Regions from separate parts of the Pseudogemmobacter sp. TB195 genome, predicted to be linked through region 1. Evidence: riboswitches for the same ligand, from Rfam matches in the RefSeq annotation. Region 1 holds a riboswitch; each other region holds the start of a gene.

Region 1 (4,860 bases):
TGGATCTCATAGCCGGTCACATCGAGGCCGGTGGCGGCATGGCGGGCCGTGACCCGTGCCAGCCGCTTGTCGCCCGACATCACCGTTTCCACATCGAGAAGGCCAAGCCCCGGCGTCACCCCCGGCGCGCCTTCGATCCCATCGGGATCGGCGACCGAGTGGCCCAGCATCTGATAGCCGCCGCAGAGCCCGAGGATCCGCCCGCCGCGCCGGTGATGCGCGAGAATGTCTATATCCCAGCCCTGTTCGCGCAGAAACGCCAGATCTCCGCGTGTCGATTTCGACCCGGGGATCACCACAAGATCACTATCGCCGGGGATCGCCTGACCGGGAAGGATCATCGAAACCGTCAGATCCGGCTCCAGTTTCAGCGGGTCGAGATCGTCGAAATTCGCGATGCGGCTGAGAGCCAGGCAGGCGACCTTTACCCGCCCCTTGCCCGATGGCGCCAGGTCGAGCGCATCTTCCGCCGGCAAAAGCCGGGCATCGCGAAACCAGGGCAAAACGCCAAAACCGCGCCAGCCGGTACGGTCCCCGATCAGCCGGTAGCCATCATCGAACAATGAGGGATCACCGCGAAAGCGATTGATCAGAAAGCCCGCGATCTGCGCGTTATCGCCTGCGTCCAGCACGGCCTGGGTGCCGACGATCTGCGCGATCACGCCGCCGCGGTCGATATCACCCGCCAGCACCACCGGCACGTCGGCCGCCAAGGCAAAGCCCATATTGGCGATGTCATTTCGCCTCAGATTGACCTCGGCCGGGCTGCCGGCGCCTTCGACAATCACCAGATCCGCCTGAGCCCTGAGGCGGCGGAAGCTCTCCTGCACTGCCTCGGCGATCTTCGGCTTCAGGCCAGCATAATCCTTTGCGCGCACCGAGGTCAGGCGACGCCCCTGCACCACCACTTGCGCGCCGGTATCGGTTTCAGGCTTCAGCAGGACCGGGTTCATATCGCTATGCGGCTCCACCCCGCAGGCCAGCGCCTGCAGTGCCTGGGCCCGCCCGATCTCGCCCCCGTCCACTGTGACCGCGGCATTGTTCGACATGTTTTGCGGCTTGAACGGCAGGACCGTCTGCCCCCGCCGCCGCGCCACCCGGCAAAGCCCCGCGACCAGCAGCGACTTGCCGACATTCGAGCCTGTGCCCTGGATCATCAGCGCGCGGCCAGGCGTCTGGCCAGACATCAGAACTCTACCCCGGCCTGGGCTTTAACCCCGGCGCGGAACGGGTGTTTCACCATCGCCATTTCCGTCACCAGATCGGCCAGTTCCATCAGTTCCGGCTTTGCATTGCGCCCGGTCAGCACGACATGGGTCATCGGGGGTTTCTCATCGCGCAGAAACGCCAGCACCTCGACCAGAACAAGGTAGTCATAGCGCAGCGCGATATTGATCTCGTCCAGCAGCACCATGCGGTTCCGCTCGTCCCGGATCAGCTCTTTCGCCTTTTCCCAGGCGCGCGCGGCGGCGGCGCGGTCCCGCTCCAGATCCTGGGTCTCCCAGGTAAAGCCCTCGCCCATCGTGTGGAACTGGCAGAGACCTCCGAAATTCTTCAGGATCAGATCGCGCTCACCGGTCGACATCGCGCCCTTGATGAACTGCACCACGCCGCAGGGCATTTCATGCGCGATGCAGCGCAGGATCATCCCGAAGGCGGAGGAGCTTTTGCCCTTGCCCGGCCCGGTATGGACGATGATCAGCCCCTTCTCGCCGGTCTTTTCCGCCATCATCCGGTCGCGCGCGGCTTTGATCTTCGCCTTTTTTGCGGCGTGGCGGGCAGCATCTTCCGCAGGAGTTGCGGCGGGATCGGGAGCATCGGTCATTCCTGGCCTCGCTTGACATTCGGTGGGTCTGATGGCTTGGCTGTGGCCATCGCTGGTTCCTGCCATACAGCAGGCGAAGAGGGAATGCGACAGGCCGAAAGCCCAGACGCAGCCGCCCCCGCGACCGTGACCGGAAAGGTCGCCCAACCGCCACTGGCCATCCGGCCGGGAAGGCAGGGCGCCCGCAGGGGGATCCCCCGAAATCCGCAAGCCGGGAGACCTGCCAGCGCCGGTGCGGCCCTTCGGGGCGCGCATCATTCGTAACGGGCGGCCGGGGTGAGCCGCGGGTCTGGTGGTGCTTTTGCCCGCCACCTGTTCCCCGCGCAGCCACAGCCATGCCGGAGGGGCAAATGGCCGGAGAAACCGAGCTTGTGGTCTGTACCACATGCAGATTGCCGGGCAGCAGCCCCGAGGCCATACGCGATGGCGCGCGGCTCTCTGAGGCGCTGACCGCCAAAGGCGTGGGGCATCGCCGCCAGGAATGCCTGTCTGCCTGTTCCAATGGCTGCGCCGTGGTGTTTCGCGGCCCGGGCCGCTGGACCTATGTCCAGGGCCATCTCGACCCCGATCTGCATCTGAACGACCTCGTCACCATGTATCACGCCTTTGCGGCGACGCCCGATGGCATCGTCCCCTGGCGTGCGCGGCCCGAGGTCATCCGCAAGAACACAATCGCCCGTATCCCTCCGATGGAGCTTTGACATGTCCGCAGACAAATCCCTGGAAAAAACCCCCGTCACCGTGATCACCGGCTTTCTTGGCGCCGGGAAAACCACGCTGATCCGCCACCTGCTGCAAAACCCGGGCGGGCGGCGGCTCGCTGTGCTGGTGAATGAATTTGGCGATGTCGGCGTTGATGGCGACCTGATCCGCGACTGCGCCGATGCGAATTGCCCGGAAAGCTCGATTGTCGAGCTCACCAATGGCTGCATCTGCTGCACCGTTGCCGACGAGTTCATCCCCTCGATCGAAAAGCTGATGGCGATGGAGCCGCGCCCCGATCATATCGTGATCGAAACCTCGGGCCTTGCGCTGCCGAAACCGCTGCTGAAGGCCTTCGACTGGCCGGCTTTGCGCTCTAAAATCACCATCGACGGTGTGGTCGCGGTCGCCGATGCCGAAGCGGTCGCCGCCGGCCTTTTCGCGCCGAATCCGGCACAGCCCGGCGCGGCTGAAGCCGATCACGAGACCCCGCTTTCCGAGGTCTTCGAAGATCAGATCGCCTGCGCCGATATCGTTCTTTTGTCCAAGGCCGATCTCGCAGGAGATGCCGGTATCGCAAAGGCGAAAGCCGTGATCGAGGCCGAGGCGCCGCGCCCTCTGCCGATGCTGCCTTTGACCGAAGGCGTGATCGATGCGCGTGTCGTGCTGGGGATCGGCGCGGCTGCCGAAGACAGCCTGAATGAGCGCCCCTCGCATCACGATGGCCATGATGATCACGATCATGACGATTTCGACACGATCGTGGTCGATCTGCCCGAGATCACCGACCCGGAGGCACTTGCGGCGAAAGTCTCGGCCCTGGCAGCCGCGCAGAACATTCTGCGCGTCAAAGGCCATGTGGCGGTCGAGGGCAAGCCGATGCGCCTTCTGATCCAGGCCGTCGGCCCGCGTGTGCGTCATCAGTTCGACCGGCCATGGGGCAACCAGCCCCGTCGCTCGCAGCTTGTCGTGATCGCGGAACATGGCAATATCGACGCAGCCGCCGTTCGGGCCGCTCTGGGGGCATAAGGGGCCTGATGCACGTCCTCTTTCGCGAAAGCCACGGTCTGGAAGAGACCGACATGCCGCAGGATCTCGGGCAGACGCCCGGGGATCTTGTGGTGCTGTCGTTTTCCGACAGCGACCTCGGGGCTTTTGCGGCAGGGTGGAAGCGGGGGCGCGAGACGCTGCCCTCCCTCAGGCTGGCAAACCTGTCGCGGCTGACGCATCCGCTCTCGGTCGATACCTGGATCGGGCAGACGCTGACCGGGGCGAAAGGCGTGCTGATCCGGCTGATCGGCGGGGTGAATTACTGGGCTTACGGCGTCGAACAGGTCTCTAACATGGCCAGATCACGCGGGATCGCGCTGGCGCTCCTGCCGGCGGATGGTCGCCCCGACCCTGCACTGGATGCCGCCTCGACTTTGCCGGTCGCCACGCTGCGGCGCCTGTCCACGCTGTGCGATACCGGCGGGGCGATCGCAGCCCAGGGCGCGCTGGCGCAGCTCGCGCTTGCGGCGGGTCTCTATGCCGGGCCGGTGCCCGGGGCAAAATCGCTGCCGGGCTTTGGCTTTTGGCACCCGTCAGGCGGCGTGATCCGTGACTTGCCACATGGCGAGGCGCCGCTTGTCCTGATCCCCTTCTACCGTGCCTGGGCCGCCGCCGGCGACACCGCCGCCATCGACGCCCTGATCCTGGCGTTCGAAGCCGAAGGCTTTCGGGCATATGGCGCGTTCCTTCCCAGCCTCAAGGACGAGGCCGCTGCCCGCTGGCTGCGCGAGACCCTCCCGGCGCCTGGACTGAAAGCGGTGGTCAATGCCACCGCCTTTTCCGCCCGCGACGCCAGTGGCTCGCCGCTGGAGGCCGCCGGTGTGCCGGTCTTCCAGGTGATCCACGCCACCTCTACCCGCGCCGCCTGGGAAGGGGCCGGGCGCGGCCTCTCCCCCGCCGATCTGGCGATGCATGTGGCGCTTCCCGAAGTCGATGGCCGCATCACTGCCGGCGTGATTTCATTCAAGGACGAGGCGCCGCGCGACCCGGATCTGCAATTTTCCCGCACCAGCCACGCGCCGGACCCCGAACGTATCGGGGCCGTGGTCGCGAAGGTCAGAGCCTGGATCCGCCTCGCGTCAGAGCCCCCGGCCAGCCGCCGCATCGCGATGGTTCTCTCGACCTATCCGGGCAAATCCTGGCGCATGGCTCATGCCGTGGGCCTTGACGTTCTGGCCTCGGCCGAGGCGATGGCCGAGGACCTCTGCGCCGCCGGTTTCAGCATTCAACCCGGTGCTCCGCTTGATCAGGCGCTGCAGTCCGAGACCATCGCCTGGCCGCTT
Region 2 (4,860 bases), on a different contig from region 1:
GGCCGCCGCCGGGATCAGCCGCCCGTGACGCGGGCCGACAAGGAACCGCGCCGCATGGGGGATCACCAGACCGACAAAGCCGATGGAGCCGACAAGGCTGACCATCGTCGCGGTCATCAGGGTCACCGCGCCGATCAGCACGATCTGCACGCGGCGCACCGCGATCCCCAGTGATGAGGCGGCGTCCGAGCCAAAGGAAAACGCATCCAGCGCGCGCGCATGCCAGAGGCAGGCAAGAAACCCTGCGACCGCGACCGGCAAAGCCAGTGTCACATCGGGCCAGCGCACGCCCGAAAGATTGCCCAAAAGCCAGAACATGATGCCGCGCGCCTGTTCGGCATTGGCCGACTTCGCGATGAAGAAAGAGGTCAGCGCGTTGAAAAGCTGCGATCCGGCAATGCCCGCAAGCACCATCTGTGCAGGGCCGCCGCCCGCCGCGCGGGCCAGGGCCGCGACAAGGCCAAAAGCCAGAGCCGCCCCCAGAAAAGCGCCCCCGGAAATCCCGATGGCCCCGGCGCCGACGCCCATGATCGTCACCGCCACCGCCCCGGTCGAGGCCCCCGCCGAGACGCCCAGCAGGTAAGGATCGGCCAGCGCGTTTCTGACCAGCGCCTGCAAAACCACACCTGCCAGCGCCAGCCCCGCGCCGCATCCGGCGGCAACCAGGGTGCGCGGTACCCGATAGGCCCAGATGATGCCCTGATCGATCGGATCGACCGGCAGCCCGGCATTCCAGAGATTATTCGCCAATGCCGCCCAGACCGTCGACCAGGGCAGCGGCGTCTCGCCAAGGATCACGCCCGTCAGAACGGCGAGCGCCAGGATAGCCACCCCCGCCATGGCGCGCAAAGCGACATGGGTGGCAAGCGCAACAGGGGTGGCCGGGCGTTTCATCTCTGGCAGATCACTTCAGATCAAAGGCCGGCAGCGCCGCCGCCAGCTCTTCCAGCGCCACGATATTGCGGATCGACGGGTCCATTGCATGGGCGTCGATGATCACGATGCGACCATTCTTCACCGCCTCCATCTGGCTTACCACCGGATCAGACTTCAGGAATTCCAGTTTCTTTTCATGATCATCCGCCTCGAACCGGCGGCGGTCCATGCGTGCGATCACGATCACATCGGGATTGGCCCGCGCGATGGTTTCCCAGGACACGACCGGCCATTCCTCGGGGCTTTCAACCACATTCTTCAGCCCCAGAGACGCCATCATCCAGGCCGGAGCACCGCCGTTTCCGGCAACATAGGGGTCGATATCCATCTCGGCCGACGAGAACCAGAACACCGCCGAGGCCTCTTTCAGATCAAGCGCCTTCGCCGCCGCGACCGCCGCCGCCTCGCGCGCTTTCAGGTCAGCGACCACCTCTGTGCCCTTGTCGGTGATGTTGAAAATCGTCGCCAGCTCTTCGATGCCGAGATAGATCCCCGCCATCGTATAGGGTTCCAGCCGGGTGCCGTCCGAACCTGCGGTATTGTCCTTCCCGATGCAGTCGGACGGCAGGACATAGGCCGGAATGCCGAGATCGGCGAATTGCTCGCGCGTCGCCACGATACCTTGCGGGCCGACATGCCATTCATATTGCACGGTCACGATCCCCGGGCGTTTCGCGACAACACTCTCGAAGGAGGGGTCATTATCCGCCAGCCGCTCGATGCCGTCGTTCAGCTCTCTGAACTCCGGCAGGACTTCGGTGAACCAGACCGAAGTGCCCGCGACCTTGTCGCCAAGTCCCAGCGTGTAAAGGATCTCGCTCGTCGCCTGGCCGACCGTCACAGCGCTTTCCGGCGCCTTGTCAAAGCTCAGCTCAAGCCCGCAATTCTGCAGTTTCAGCGGGTAGCCGGTCTCGGCCAAAGCAGGCATGCCAAAGCAGAGCGCGGCCAGTGAAGCGGTCATCGAGAAACGGGTATTGGGGAAATATCGCATCCGGGATCTCCGTAGGGGATGGGGGATGGAGCGGATGGAGAGCGTGAAAACCGCGACGCACAAAGCTGGCCCGGCGCGGTTGGCGCAGGCTGGCGGCACGGGATGCGGTGGCGCATCTGCGGGTCAAAATCATATCTCGCCTCCCCGGACGCCCCGTCCGGGTCAAGTTGGTTACAGGAGTCGGCAGGTCTCCTGACTGGCGGGTCACTGGGTCTGCGCAGCCTTCCCATGGGCTCTCCCACAGTGGCATTGTCGCGCGGATCCTCGCCGCCTACAGTTGCGGGGGCAGTTCCGGTTCATCCCCCTGTAAAGGCGGATGACGGATTCCCTTTCAATTCCTTGCGGAAACCGACCTGCCCTGAGTATGGGCAAACCCGTCCCGCTTCAATGGCAAAGCATCGCGTTATGCGGATCAGCGCGCGCCCCAGGTGTCCGACAGCCGATACCCGCCGGGCCAGGGGTCAGATGGGTCGAGCATATGCTGATGGATGCCGGTGACCCAGCCACGCCCCGAGATTTCCGGCCGGATCGCCGCCGTGCCCGCCAGATCGGTGGTGCCGAGGATGCGGCCCTGAAACTCCGACCCGATCAGCGAGACGGTGGTCAGACGGTCGGCCTCAGACATCTGGCCACGCGCATGCAGCACCGCCATCCGCGCGGAAAGCGCGGTCCCGGTGGGCGAGCGGTCAACCTTGCCGGGCCGGATCGCCACGGCGGCACCGGCGCGCAGGTCATTGCCCTCGCGCGTGACCTCGCCCGCGAAAAGGCAGAAGGAGTAATGCCTCCAGTCCGGGTTTGTCGGGTGACGGAAACCGAGCTGTTCCGTCCCGGCATCCGAGATTTTCACCCCGAGCTTTGCAATATCATGCGCCTCGTCGGGGGTCAGGCTGAAGCCGAGCGCTTTGGCATAGACAAAGACGAAACTGTCGCCGCCCCAGGCGGTATCGACCGTCAATGTGCCAATGCCCTCGACTTCAAGCTTTGCATCCAGCCGTTCGGCGAAAGAGGGCAGGTTTTCGACAAAGATCCGTTCCGCCTTGCCATTGCGGCATTCGGCGCGGACATGGACCAGACCGCCCGGCGCCTCCAGCACCATGCGCGTTTCCGGCTCGACCATCGGGATGATGCCGCCATCAAGCAAGACCGTCGAGACACAGATCGAATTGGAGCCGGACATCGGTGGCGTATCCTCGGGCTCCATGATGATAAAGGCGGCATCGGCGCGCGGGTCTTTTGGCGGCACGAGCAGGTTCACATGGCGGAAGACGCCGCCGCGCGGCTCGTTCAGTACGAAATTCCTGAGCGTCTGATCTTCGGCGATCCAGCGCGACTGGGCCCAGATCGTGTCACCCGGCGGCGGGCGGACCCCACCCACTATGACATCGCCCACCTCGCCCTCGGCATGGGCGGAAATCACATGGATGGTCTTGATCGAGCGCATATCGGGCCTCAGGAAAGCCAGGGGGGAAGGGTTTTGGCAGCATGGCCGGTGAGGGCAGCGCGGGCGCAGGTCTCAAGACTGTCAAAGCGGATCTGCCGGCCCGAAAGCCCCGGCCCGTAATGGGCATATTTGCCGGAATTGGTCATCAGCGTGCGGGTCGCGGGCGGGAAGACCGGCTCGGAGATCGAGCACCAGCAGAGGTCAGGCAACACCTGCACACTGGCGGCTTCGAGGGTTGCGAGCGTGCCCTCGCCCGCCAGATCGGCAATGATCTGGCGCCCGGCGGTGATGATGGTCGGAACCTGCACCCGCCCACCGTTCAGCGCTTTCGCGAAAGCACGGCATTCTTCGCGCGAGGCATGAGGGCTGCCGATGGCGACAAGGTCGATCGCTTCGCCGCCCTGGTTCAGCTCCTCCCAGGCGCGGGCGAAATCGCTGCGTGTGATCCGGACATTGTCGGCATCGGGTGCGATAAGATGCGCCTCGGGCGTGACCCCTTCGACATGCAGCATCGGTGCAGCCGAGGTGGTGCCAAAGGCCGCGCACAGTGCCTGTAACTGCTCGCGGGATGCCGCGCCCACACCTCTGAGCAAGGGGATCCGGTCCGGCGAGGCGCGGCCCGCAAGCCAGCCCAGCAAAGGCCAGAAGAGATCATCCGTGTCAGGAATCGCCGCCACGTCAATGATGCGCTGCGCCGCCCGGTTCTCGTCCAGACAGACGCCGGCCAGTGGCGCACGCCCGGTCATCGCGATGAAAAGGTCCAGGAAATCCGGGTGTTTCGCCGTCCGCGCGCCCAGCACGGAATTGGCAAAGATCACCGCATTGCTTTCCGACCAGCCAATGGCTTCGCCTTCGGCCGGAGCGCTCTCCAGCAGATAGGGTGCGCAGGTGAAACTCGGCCGGCAGCCCATCGCCACATAGGCATCGGCAAGCCGCTGCGCCGGGGCGCCGAACAGATCCGGCACCCCCTGGGCACGCCAGTTCTCGCGGTCGACCGAAATCGCGTTCATCGTCGTAGGCACCCGCACCAGTGCCCCCATATCCGCCATCTTTGCCGCGAAGGTCAGATTGGCGGGGCTCGCATAGATGCAGCCGTCGATATGGCCCTGGGTCACATCAATCAGCCGGCTCGCCCCCTGATTTGCCGCCATTGCAACAAGGATGCGCATCGCCTGCGACACGGCCTCGCCTTCCGCGCCCGAAAGCATCGCCAGATCTGCCGCCGTCAGGGCCAGCGCCGATCCCGCGGCAGAGGCGACCGGCAGGGTCACTCCCGGGGCCTCGATGGCCCCTGGAATGACGGCCACCTCCTCCAGTTGCGAGACTATGTCGAATGCCGCGCGCTCCAGCCGCAGGACAGGCAGCGCCACGCCGAACATCTCGGCGGCAATCATCGCGCCGAGCGTCACCACATCTTCCGGCTCGCGAAACACCAGCGCCGCAGGCGCGAGCCCGTTCAGCGCCATATCCAGAAGCACCCCTGACCCGGTGC
Region 3 (4,860 bases), on a different contig from region 1:
GCCGCGCGCCGGCGGACATGATGGTGCGGCACATCGCGTCCCAGACATCCATGAAAGACAAAGGCCCCGAAGCATCCGCCGCCACAGACGCCACCAATGCGCCTTTCGGCCGGATGGTCGAGAAATCATAGCCGATGCCGCCGCCCTGTTGCAGCGTCAGTGCGGCCTCTTTCAGGGCCTGAAAAATCCCCTCCATCGAATCGGGGATCGTGCCCATGACGAAACAGTTGAACAGCGTGACGGCGCGATCGGTGCCGGCCCCGGCCAGGATGCGACCGGCGGGCAGAAAGCGGAAGCCTTCCAGCGTCGACATGAACCGGGGCTCAGCGGCTGCGGGATCGGGCTCGTCCACCGCAAGGGCGCGGGCGACACGGCGCCAGCTGTCGGCGACCGTCAGGTCAATGGGTGTGCCATCCGCGTTCTTCAGCCGGTATTTCATATCCCAGATCCGGGCCGCGATGGGGGTGGCAAACCCATCCTGCGCGACAGACCCGTCCTGAGCAGCGGGGCCGGTCAGGCGGTCGGCGGCGTCAGCATCGGGTGCAGTATCGGGCAAGGTGCAGACCCTCCGGCAAAGAGGGCCGTCAGCGGCGCGAGGACTGGGCCAGCATTTGCGCCGGATCCGGCCAGAGCCACAGGATAGGGAGGCGGAGGCCATCGGTCAATCTTGCGGCGGCGGGGCAGGCGCCTATGATCCGGCCATGGGATTCGTGAATATACTCAAGCTTTGTGTCGGTGCCGAAAGCATCGGGGATCTTGCGACCTGGCAAGAGGAAAATGCGGCGCGCTGGCCTGCGGGGCAGGCGGTACATGTCACCCGCATGTGGCCCAAACGCGAGGCCGAGGTGCTGGCGGGCGGCTCGCTTTACTGGGTGATCAAGGGGGTGATCCTCTGCCGGCAGCGCATCACCGCGCTGGAACGGGTCGAGACCGGTGATGGCATCAGCCGCTGCGCCATCGTGATGGACCGCGAGATCATCCGCACCGAATCCGCGCCGCGCCGCCCGTTTCAGGGCTGGCGCTATATCGGCCCGGAGGACGTGCCGCGCGACCTGACGCTGGGCCGGGACGGCGATGACAGCCTGCCGCCGGACCTGGAACGCGCTTTGGCCGAGATCGGCCTGCGCTGACGCGTTTTGCGCATCTGGCCCGATCTGAACTCCCCGCTCTGAACTGCCGACCGGTGCCGGTTCAGAGCGGCCATTTCAGATGCGGGTGATCAGCCGCGACCGCGGGTGAAGCGGCCTTCGATGGTGGCGCCGCTCTCGATCACCAGGGTGTCATAAGTGATATCGGCGGTCACCTGGGCGGTGGCGCGCATGATGAAATGCTGGCTGTCGACTTTGCCGTCGAGACGGCCATGCACCTCGACCGATTTCGCGCTGACCGAGCCGGAGATGCGGCCATGCTGCCCGACCGCCAGCGCGTCGGCGGTGATATTGCCATCGACCTCGCCCAGAACCTCAAGCGCGCCGGTCGAGCTGATCTCGCCGGTGATCTTCAGGTCAGAGCCCAGCACAGAACGGGTCGCATTGCTGCGGCTGGCGCCGGATGAAGGCGTGGTCGCCTGGGAGCCAGCCTGTCCGGGCTCGCCATTCGGAGCGGCAGTTTTCGAGAACATTGGGGGATCTTTCTGAAAGCGTCTCGAGGGCGATAAGGCGGAATTGCGGCGCGAGGGTCAAGTGGACTGCGACCGCCGAGGCCGGGGAAAGCCGGTTTTCTGCCGAAACTTAATGATCACGACGGGACGGGGCGGCGTCCGGCATCCTAAAGCCGGTGAAAAGGCGCATGAAACAGAGAGACGCGCTCTTTGGGGGCGGGGCCTCCTGTCTGGTGCGGGCGGCGATGCCGGCCGGGGGCGGATCGCAAGGCGCATCCTGTCGCTGCGAATCAGGGGGCGGCGCGGTTGCGTTCTGGCCGGACTTCTCTGATAGTGACGCTGTCTGGTGCTCTCCGGCCCGGGCAAGGGCGCTGACCCTGTGCCGCCCCTGGCCGGAGGGATAATCGGGAAGGCGGTGCAAATCCGCCGCGTGCCCAACGCTGTAAGGTGGACCGCTTTTGCGGACCGGGCGGCAGATGCCACTGGCTTTGGCCGGGAAGGCGCCGTTTCGGGATGAAACCGAGCCAGAAGACCGGCCAGACCAGAACGGCCCCGGCTGCGCGGACGGCAGCAGGGGCGCCGGTTTGCCTGACAGGGGAAATGTCATGCCGATAGAACTGCCGCTCGCGGCCCGTTGCGATCACGCTCCTGCCGAACAGCTCCCTTCCGATCCACTTGGCTCAGATCCGGGCACTTCCGGTCCTGACCTGCGCGCGCCCGGCACCGCCGCTGCCTTTTCGGCAGAGGAACGCGCCGCCGTCTACCGCGCGATCTTTGAGCGGCGCGATGTGCGGGGCCAGTTCCTGCCCGATCCGCTCAGCGAGGATCTGCTGCTCCGGCTCCTGGCGGCGGCCCATGCCGCGCCTTCGGTCGGGCTCTCTCAGCCGTGGAATTTCATCCTGATCCGCGATGAGGGCGTGCGAGCCGAGATCCGTGACGCTTTCGAGGCCGCCAATACCGAGGCGGCGGCGATGTTCGGCGAGGGGCGGCGCGCGCTTTATTCGCAGCTCAAGCTCCAGGGGATCTCCGAGGCGCCGCTTTGCCTGTGCGTCACCTGTGATCGCACACGTGGCGGTCCGGTGGTGCTGGGGCGCACCCATGATGCCGCGACCGACCTCTATTCCACGGTTTGCGCGGTGCAGAACCTCTGGCTCGCCGCGCGGGCCGAGGGGATCGGTGTCGGCTGGGTCAGCATCTTCCGCGAAGGTGATCTGAAGCGCATCCTGCATCTGCCCGATGATGTGGTGCCGGTGGCGCTCCTGTGCCTTGGTCATGTGCGCGACCTCTATGACCGGCCGGAGCTCGAGGTCCGGGGCTGGGGGCAGCGTCACCGGCTGGAAGACATGGTCTTCGCCGACCGCTGGCAGGGGCGCTGAGGACCTGCCGCTGCCGTCCCGCGCAATGCCGGAAGAGGCCGCCGCCACGGGCAGAGGGCCGTCGTCGCGGCGAAGGCTGGCAATGACCAGTGATCGGGAGAATGACGGCCCGTCAGCCACAGAAGGATAACATTGATTCCCCCCGCAGTGTTCCGGTCTGCGACCCGACTTGATCCGGTTCAGGCAGCAGCAGAGGGACTGCCTGTCCCGGCGGTGCTTGTCCTGCGGCCCGGGGGACCGCAGGTGTGGCACAGACGAAGGCGCCGGCGACATCGTGCCGCCGGCGTCAGGCCAAAGGGCAGGTCGGGCTGGCTCAGCGCAGCATCGCAGCGGTATTGCCGCCATCGACGGTGATCACCGCCCCGGTCGAGGTGCGGGCGCGGATCAGCGCCAGCGCGGCCTGGGCCACATCTTCGGCGGTGACTTCGCGATGCAGCAGGTTGCCGCGCATATAGACCTCGGGCGTGACGCCCCGGGCGCGGGCGCGCTCTTCGATCATCTGGTCGGTCATCAGCCCGGTGCGGATCCGGTCCGGATTGACCGCATTCGAGGTGATGCCATCCGCCGCATGTTCCACCGCATATTGCTTCATCAAGGCCATCAGGGCGGCTTTCGACGTGCCATAGGGGCCGAAGTCCGGACCCGGGTTCACCGCCTGTTTCGAGACGTTGAACAAGAGCGCGCCGCCGGTGCCCTGGGCCTGCATCACCCGCACCACCGCGCGGGCAACATAGTGGTGACCCCAGAAATTCAGCTCGAAGGCAGCGCGGAAATCGGCATCCGACACGTCGAGAAGCGCGCCCTGCCAGGCCGCCCCGGCATTCGAGACGAGGATATCAACGCCGCCAAAGCGCAGCGCCACCTGCGCAATCGCCGCATCGACCGCGACCGCATCGGTCAGATCGCAGCCGATGCCGATGCCGCCCAGCCGCGTCGCCGCCTCTGCGGCCTTGTCGGCGTCAATATCCAGCAGTGCAATCTCGGCACCTTCGGCGCGAAGCGCCTCGGCCATGGCAAGGCCCAGACCACCGGCGCCGCCGGTGATCACCGCGACCTGGCGGGTCAGCGGCTTTTCGGCGACCTTTTTCAGCTTCACCTGTTCCAGCGACCAGTATTCCAGATCAAAAAGGTCTTCCTCGGGCAGAGCCTCAAAAGCGTCGATCCCTTCGGCACCCCGGATCACCTGGATCGTCGCCTCGGCGACATCGGCCCCGATCCGGGCGGCTTTCGCAGTCGGACCAGCGGCAAAGACGCCGACGCCTTCGACGTAGAAGACGCGGGGCATCGGGTCGAGCATGGTCTTGATGCCGCCCGCACGCGCATTGTTGCGGGTGAAATAATCGGTGTAATCCGCGATATAGCCCGCGATCTTCTCACGCACCAGCGCCGCCCAGGCCTTCAGATCACCCGCTTTTGGCGCGGGCAGTGCCAGGCCGAAGCGCTTGATATGGATGACATGTTCGGGTGTCGCATTGCCACGCCGGGTCAGGCTTTCGACATTTTCCGCGCCGCAGAAATCCAGGATATCCTGGTTCACGCGATGTTCGATCACGAAACGGCGGGGCAGGCCTTCCTGCGCGCCCGGCAATGCGATGGCGCCGCGCAGGATCGGCGCGATCTCTGCCGCGTCTGCAAGCCCGCCCAGCACCGGCGCGGTGCCAAATGGTTTCGGATTGCCTTGCGCGATGCGGTTTTCGGCGCGGGTGATCGCCTCGATCATCGCCTCATAGGCGACACGCGGATCGTCGGACCAGGTGAAGATCCCGTGTTTGATCAGGATCATCCCGGGCGCATCAGGGCGTTCATTAAAGGCCCTGAGGCAGACCTTCGAGAGGTCAAAGCCCGGCATGACATAGGGAATGACGATATATTCGGGGTAAAGCG
Region 4 (4,860 bases), on a different contig from region 1:
ACCGACGCGCCCACCGCCGCCGAACATCCGAGGATCAGCACGAGGCGCAGCCTTGCAGGGTGGATGCCAAGGCTTTCGGCTGCATCCTCGCCCAGCGTCATCGCATCAAGGCCCCGCCCGAGGCTCAGGAGCGCCACAAGGCCCACAAGGATAAACGGCGCCGCCAGCCAGACATGGGTGAAAGACCGGTCCGCGAGCGAACCCATCATCCAATAGACGATCTCGGCTGCGGCAAAGGGATTGGGCGAGAGGTTCAGGACCAGCGAGGTCGCGGCGCCGGCCAGCGCGGAAATCGCGATCCCGGCAAGGATCAGCGCCAGCGCACCGCCGCGCGGGCCGGCAAGCCCCAGGATCAGCAGCGAGGCCAGCCCCGCCCCCGCCAGCGCGGCCAGCGGCAAGGCCAGCGAAAAGGCCGCCGCAAGCCCGGTCTGCAGGGTCAGAACTGCGCCCAGGGCCGCCGAGGCCGAAACGCCGATCAGCCCCGGCTCGGCCAGGGGGTTGCGCAGATAGCCCTGCATCGCGGCGCCGGAGATCCCGAGCGCCGCGCCGATCAGCAGCCCGAGGAGCGCGCGCGGCAGGCGGATCTCCTGCATGACCAGCATAACCGGCCCGCCCTCGCCGCCCAGAAGCGCGCGCAGGCTTTCGCCAAGGCCCAGCCCTGCCGGCCCGATCAGAAGCGAGGCCGCAAACAGCGCCGCCACCAGCGCCAGCAACAGCGGGATCAGCATTTTCATTCCGCGCGCTCCCCCGCGTCTTTTGTGGCCGATGCGGCCTCCAGCCCCAGCCGCGCCGCGCGCATCGCCGCGACCGCGCGCAGGATATGCGGTGTGCCGCAGATCCAGTCGGCATCGCTGAAGGCCACCACCCCGGCCTCAGCCTGTAAAAGCGCCAGCGCGGGGTGGTCAAGGATCTCTTCCGAACGCGAGGCGCCGGGATAGGGTTTCGAGGTCACGACCAGGTCGGGCTGCGCCATCACGAGCAGCTCCATCGGCAGGACACCTCCGCCAGTGACGCCCGCGACCGCGCCGATATTGGCGAAACCGGTATGTGCCAGGACATCATCCGACAGGGTGCCCTTCCCCGTCGTATAGCCATTGGGATAGTAAAGTGCCGCCGGTTTCAGGGGAAGACCGGTCGCCAGCGCCGCAAGCCCGGCCTCGAATTCAGTGACCAGCGCCTCGCCCGCCGCCTCGCGCCCGAGATACCCCGCCACCTCGCGGATCTGCGCACTGACGCCCTCCAGCGAGGTGACCGGCGCGACCTGTTCCACCCGGATGCCAAGCCGGCGCAGAAGATCGACACTGGCGCGGGCGGTATAGGTGCCGGCCAGCACGAGACCGGGCCTCATGAGAAACACCTGCTCGGCGCCGCCCCGGTTTGCGGTATAGGCGGCGGCTTCCTCCGGCATGGAGGACGCCAGCGGGTCCGAGGCCAGATGGCTGACCGAAACGAGTTGCCCCGGCGCCGCCAGCATCATTGCCAGCTGATCGGTGCACAGGTTGATCGAGACCACCCGCCCCGGAGGGAGAAGAGGGTCGGCCGCCACCGGCAGGGCCCCAAGGAGCAGGACAAGGATGGCGGCGCGCAGCATCAGAACCGGGCCTGCAGCCCGAGCCAGGCAGTGCGACCCGGCGTGCCGTAGCCATGCGAGGATTGCCAGTGTTCACCGGTCAGGTTCTCGATGCGCAATGTGGCCCCGATACTGTCACTGATCTGATAGCTGAAGGCCGCGTCCAGCAAGGTGACGTCGGGCATGTCGAGGGCGGCAAAGCTGTTCACATGCCTGTCGCGGCGTCCGGCCAGATGGCTGAGGGTAAAGCGCGCCGAGACCCGCTCGCTGATCTCAGCATCCAGCGCGAGCGCCAGATTATGGCGCGGCACCGCCGTCAGGCGCGCGCCATTCGGGTCATGCGCATCGGTATAGGTATAGGCGAGCGTGAGGCTCAGCGTGTCGCTCAGCCTGGTTTTCGCGGCCAGCTCGACGCCTTTCGACACCGAGCTTCCCGCCAGATTGCCCAGCGTTGACCAGAAGGTCGCCGGATCGGCGGCGATGCGGTCTTCGACCTCGATGCGGAACGCCGTGAAAGACAGCGACGCACCTGTCCCGAAGGCATAATCTGCGCCCAGCTCGTATGAGACGCTGGTTTCGGGATCGAGATCGGGATTACCGGTGAAGAACAGCCCCGGATAATCACCGTACAGCTCGTCAAGCGAGGGCGCGCGGAAGCCCCGCGCGACTGCGCCGCGCAGGGTCAGCCCCTCGGCGGCTGCCCAGGCAAAGGAAAGCCGCCCGGTGCCAAAGCCGCCAAAGGCCGAATGGTCATCATACCGCAGTGCCGCAGTCACATCGAAGCCTTCGCGCGGCGACCAGGCAAGCTGGCCCCAGATGCCTTTGGTATCGGTATTACCCGAGCCTCCGGGCATGGCCGAGGTTTTCGCCTCTTCACGGTTGAAATCCGCGCCATAAGACAGGGTCAGCTGGTCAGACAGCGTGCTGGTCGCCTGCCAGTCCAGCGTCAGACGCTCGCCGGCAAAGGCGCTTTTGCCGTTCTCGTCATCCATATCGCGCTTGTTGCGTGAAAAGCCGATGCCCAGCACATGCAGCGTATTGCCGGTCTCCAGCTCTGCGAAGAGGCGCAGGCCAAGATCCTGGCGGCGCATCTCATTGGGCAGATCGGTGAAAGTATCGGTATAGCCATCGCCATTCGTATCGATATAGCCGTCATAATCGCTGCGGGTTTTTTGCCAGAAAGCGGCGCCCCCCAGCGTCACCAGATCCGAGACCCGGTAGCGCGCCGAAAACGACAGCCGGCTGGCCTCGGCGCCATCCGCCTCGGTGCCCCCGTCAAAGGCCGATATCCCGTCGGTGCGGAAATGGCTGGCATTCAGGGCCAGTTCAAGCTGGTCATCCTTTTGGGTCAGCCCCCAGGCAAGGCGGGCCGAATTATGGCTGCCCCCTTCGATGCGCACCTTCTGATGCAGCCCCGGCTCTGCCCCGGACAATGTCGAGATATTGATCACCCCGGCCACGGCCGAGCCGCCCCAAAGCGCCGATTGCGACCCGCGCAGCACCTCGATCCGGGCAATATCATCGGTCATCAGCGCGCCGAAATCGGTCGAGACCTGCACGCCGGACGGATCGTCAATGCGGATCCCGTCGATATAGACCGCGATATGACGCCCGTCGAAGCCCCGGATCCGCAAGGCGGTATTGGCACCAAAACCACCCTGGCTGATCACCGAGACCCCCGGCAATGTGCCAAGAAAATCCGCCAGCCGCAGATCGGCGCTTTTGTCCAGCTCGGCGCGGTCAACCACGCTGACCGAGACGCCGGTGCGCGCAATATCGGCCCCGTAACGCAGGGCCGAGAGCGTGATCGTACCCAGTTCAATAGGGGCATCGTTCTGTGCCTGCGCGCACGCGCTGCCGGCCGCACCGGCGGCGGTCAGCGCGGTGATCACTGCCAGACGGGAAACCCTGTGAAACATCTCTCAGCCCTTTCTTCGGAGCCACCGGTCGCTGACCGCCGCCCTGATGCGTTTTCGCCGCGGGGGAAAGCCCTCCCGTTGCGCATGAACGTCACCTCTGGCGGCACTCCGCCCTCCGCCGCACGCCCCGTGCGAGGGAAAGGGTGATCAGCAGCGGCAGGTCTCCTGGCTCGCGGGTCCGGGCGAACGGCTGGCCTTCCCGGACCTGCCCCTCTGAGGCACTTCCAGTGGCATCCTCAACCGCCGCTCACCGCTTACAGTTGCGGGGGCAGCTGTGGTCCCGGATCCCTGTGCAGAAAGGACCGGCCACATTCCCTATTCTCCGGAAAACCGCGCTTTGCGGGCGCGGCGCCGGAACCGTTGCTCTGTCCTCCATGCGATCCGCCCTTGCCCTCTGTCAAGCGGCTGACGGGGCGCAGGGTTGCGGCAGTCGCCGCTTTGGTCGCCCGGGTCACATGGTTGCGGTAACAGCCGGATGCGCGGCACCTCTGGACCTTTCCCGGGCGCCGCGTCCAGACTGGCATCGGGATGAATAACGGGGAATCGCAGATGATCGGGGATCTGGGCGCACGGGATGCGACCGAACTTGCGGGGCTGGTGGCAAAGGGCGAGGTCAGCCCGGATGAGCTGCTGGATGCGGCGCTGGCCGCGGTCGGCGCCCGAAATCCGGCAATCAACGCCGTGGTGCTGGTGCAGGAAGAGGTCGCGCGCGCTGAAATCCGCGCAGGCCTTCCGCGCGGGCCGTTTCGCGGCGTGCCCTTCCTGATCAAGGATCTGGGGCTCGAGGCAAAAGGGTTGCCGTCCCTTAACGGCACGCGGCTTGGTCCGGCCAGGACCTATGCCGCCGATTGCAATATGATGGCCCGGATGCGGGCAACCGGGGTGGTGACCTTCGGGCGCACGACAAGCCCCGAAGGCGGGGTCGGCATCGCAACCGAGGCCGCCGTCTATGGCGGGCCAACCCGCAACCCCTGGAACACTGACCATACCGCCGGCGGCTCTTCGGGCGGCGCGGCGGCGGCGGTCGCGGCGGGGATCGTCGCTTTCGCGCATGGATCAGACGGCGGCGGCTCGGTCCGGGTTCCGGCCTCGAATTGCGGGCTTTTCGGCTTCAAGCCAACCCGCGCGCGGCTGCCCGACGGGCCCTGGTCCGGCGAGGGCTGGGCCGGCATGGCGATTGACGGGTTCCTGACGCGTTCCGTCCGCGACACGGCGGTGATGCTGGATGCCTGCGAGGGACCTGACCTCGGTGCCCCCTATGTCGCGCCGCCGCTGGCAAAGGGCTACGGCCAGGCAATCTCGGCCCCGCCCCGGCGGCTGCGCGTGGCGATCTGCGACACGACCTTAACCGGCGCCGCGATTGACCCGGAG

Evidence for each region. A riboswitch is a leader RNA that binds a small molecule or an ion and turns the genes downstream of it on or off. The one in region 1 is predicted to bind cobalamin.
Region 2: linked by a shared signal. The riboswitch ahead of AC4FS3_RS15985 (ABC transporter substrate-binding protein) and the one ahead of AC4FS3_RS02570 (DUF1636 domain-containing protein) in region 1 are both predicted to bind cobalamin.
Region 3: linked by a shared signal. The riboswitch ahead of bluB (5,6-dimethylbenzimidazole synthase) and the one ahead of AC4FS3_RS02570 (DUF1636 domain-containing protein) in region 1 are both predicted to bind cobalamin.
Region 4: linked by a shared signal. The riboswitch ahead of AC4FS3_RS17125 (TonB-dependent receptor plug domain-containing protein) and the one ahead of AC4FS3_RS02570 (DUF1636 domain-containing protein) in region 1 are both predicted to bind cobalamin.

The regions. Positions count from the first base shown of each region.
Region 1 covers NZ_JBZEGG010000001.1:545,341-550,200, forward strand. Annotated here, with positions in the region: gene AC4FS3_RS02560 (cobyric acid synthase) at 1-1,187, opposite strand, end outside; gene cobO (cob(I)yrinic acid a,c-diamide adenosyltransferase) at 1,187-1,825, opposite strand; cobalamin riboswitch at 1,862-2,067, shown strand; gene AC4FS3_RS02570 (DUF1636 domain-containing protein) at 2,176-2,526, shown strand; gene cobW (cobalamin biosynthesis protein CobW) at 2,528-3,556, shown strand; gene cobN (cobaltochelatase subunit CobN) at 3,565-4,860, shown strand, end outside.
Region 2 covers NZ_JBZEGG010000015.1:41,399-46,258, forward strand. Annotated here, with positions in the region: gene AC4FS3_RS15980 (FecCD family ABC transporter permease) at 1-840, opposite strand, end outside; gene AC4FS3_RS15985 (ABC transporter substrate-binding protein) at 905-1,897, opposite strand; cobalamin riboswitch at 2,093-2,295, opposite strand; gene AC4FS3_RS15990 (trans-3-hydroxy-L-proline dehydratase) at 2,340-3,368, opposite strand; gene lhpI (cis-3-hydroxy-L-proline dehydratase) at 3,377-4,860, opposite strand, start outside.
Region 3 covers NZ_JBZEGG010000002.1:157,934-162,793, reverse strand. Annotated here, with positions in the region: gene AC4FS3_RS03810 (adenosylcobalamin-dependent ribonucleoside-diphosphate reductase) at 1-517, opposite strand, end outside; gene AC4FS3_RS03805 (DUF1489 family protein) at 702-1,130, shown strand; gene AC4FS3_RS03800 (bactofilin family protein) at 1,220-1,621, opposite strand; cobalamin riboswitch at 1,942-2,142, shown strand; gene bluB (5,6-dimethylbenzimidazole synthase) at 2,206-2,976, shown strand; gene AC4FS3_RS03790 (bifunctional aldolase/short-chain dehydrogenase) at 3,290-4,860, opposite strand, start outside.
Region 4 covers NZ_JBZEGG010000016.1:137,503-142,362, reverse strand. Annotated here, with positions in the region: gene AC4FS3_RS17135 (FecCD family ABC transporter permease) at 1-734, opposite strand, end outside; gene AC4FS3_RS17130 (ABC transporter substrate-binding protein) at 731-1,591, opposite strand; gene AC4FS3_RS17125 (TonB-dependent receptor plug domain-containing protein) at 1,591-3,489, opposite strand; cobalamin riboswitch at 3,628-3,866, opposite strand; gene AC4FS3_RS17120 (amidase) at 4,039-4,860, shown strand, end outside.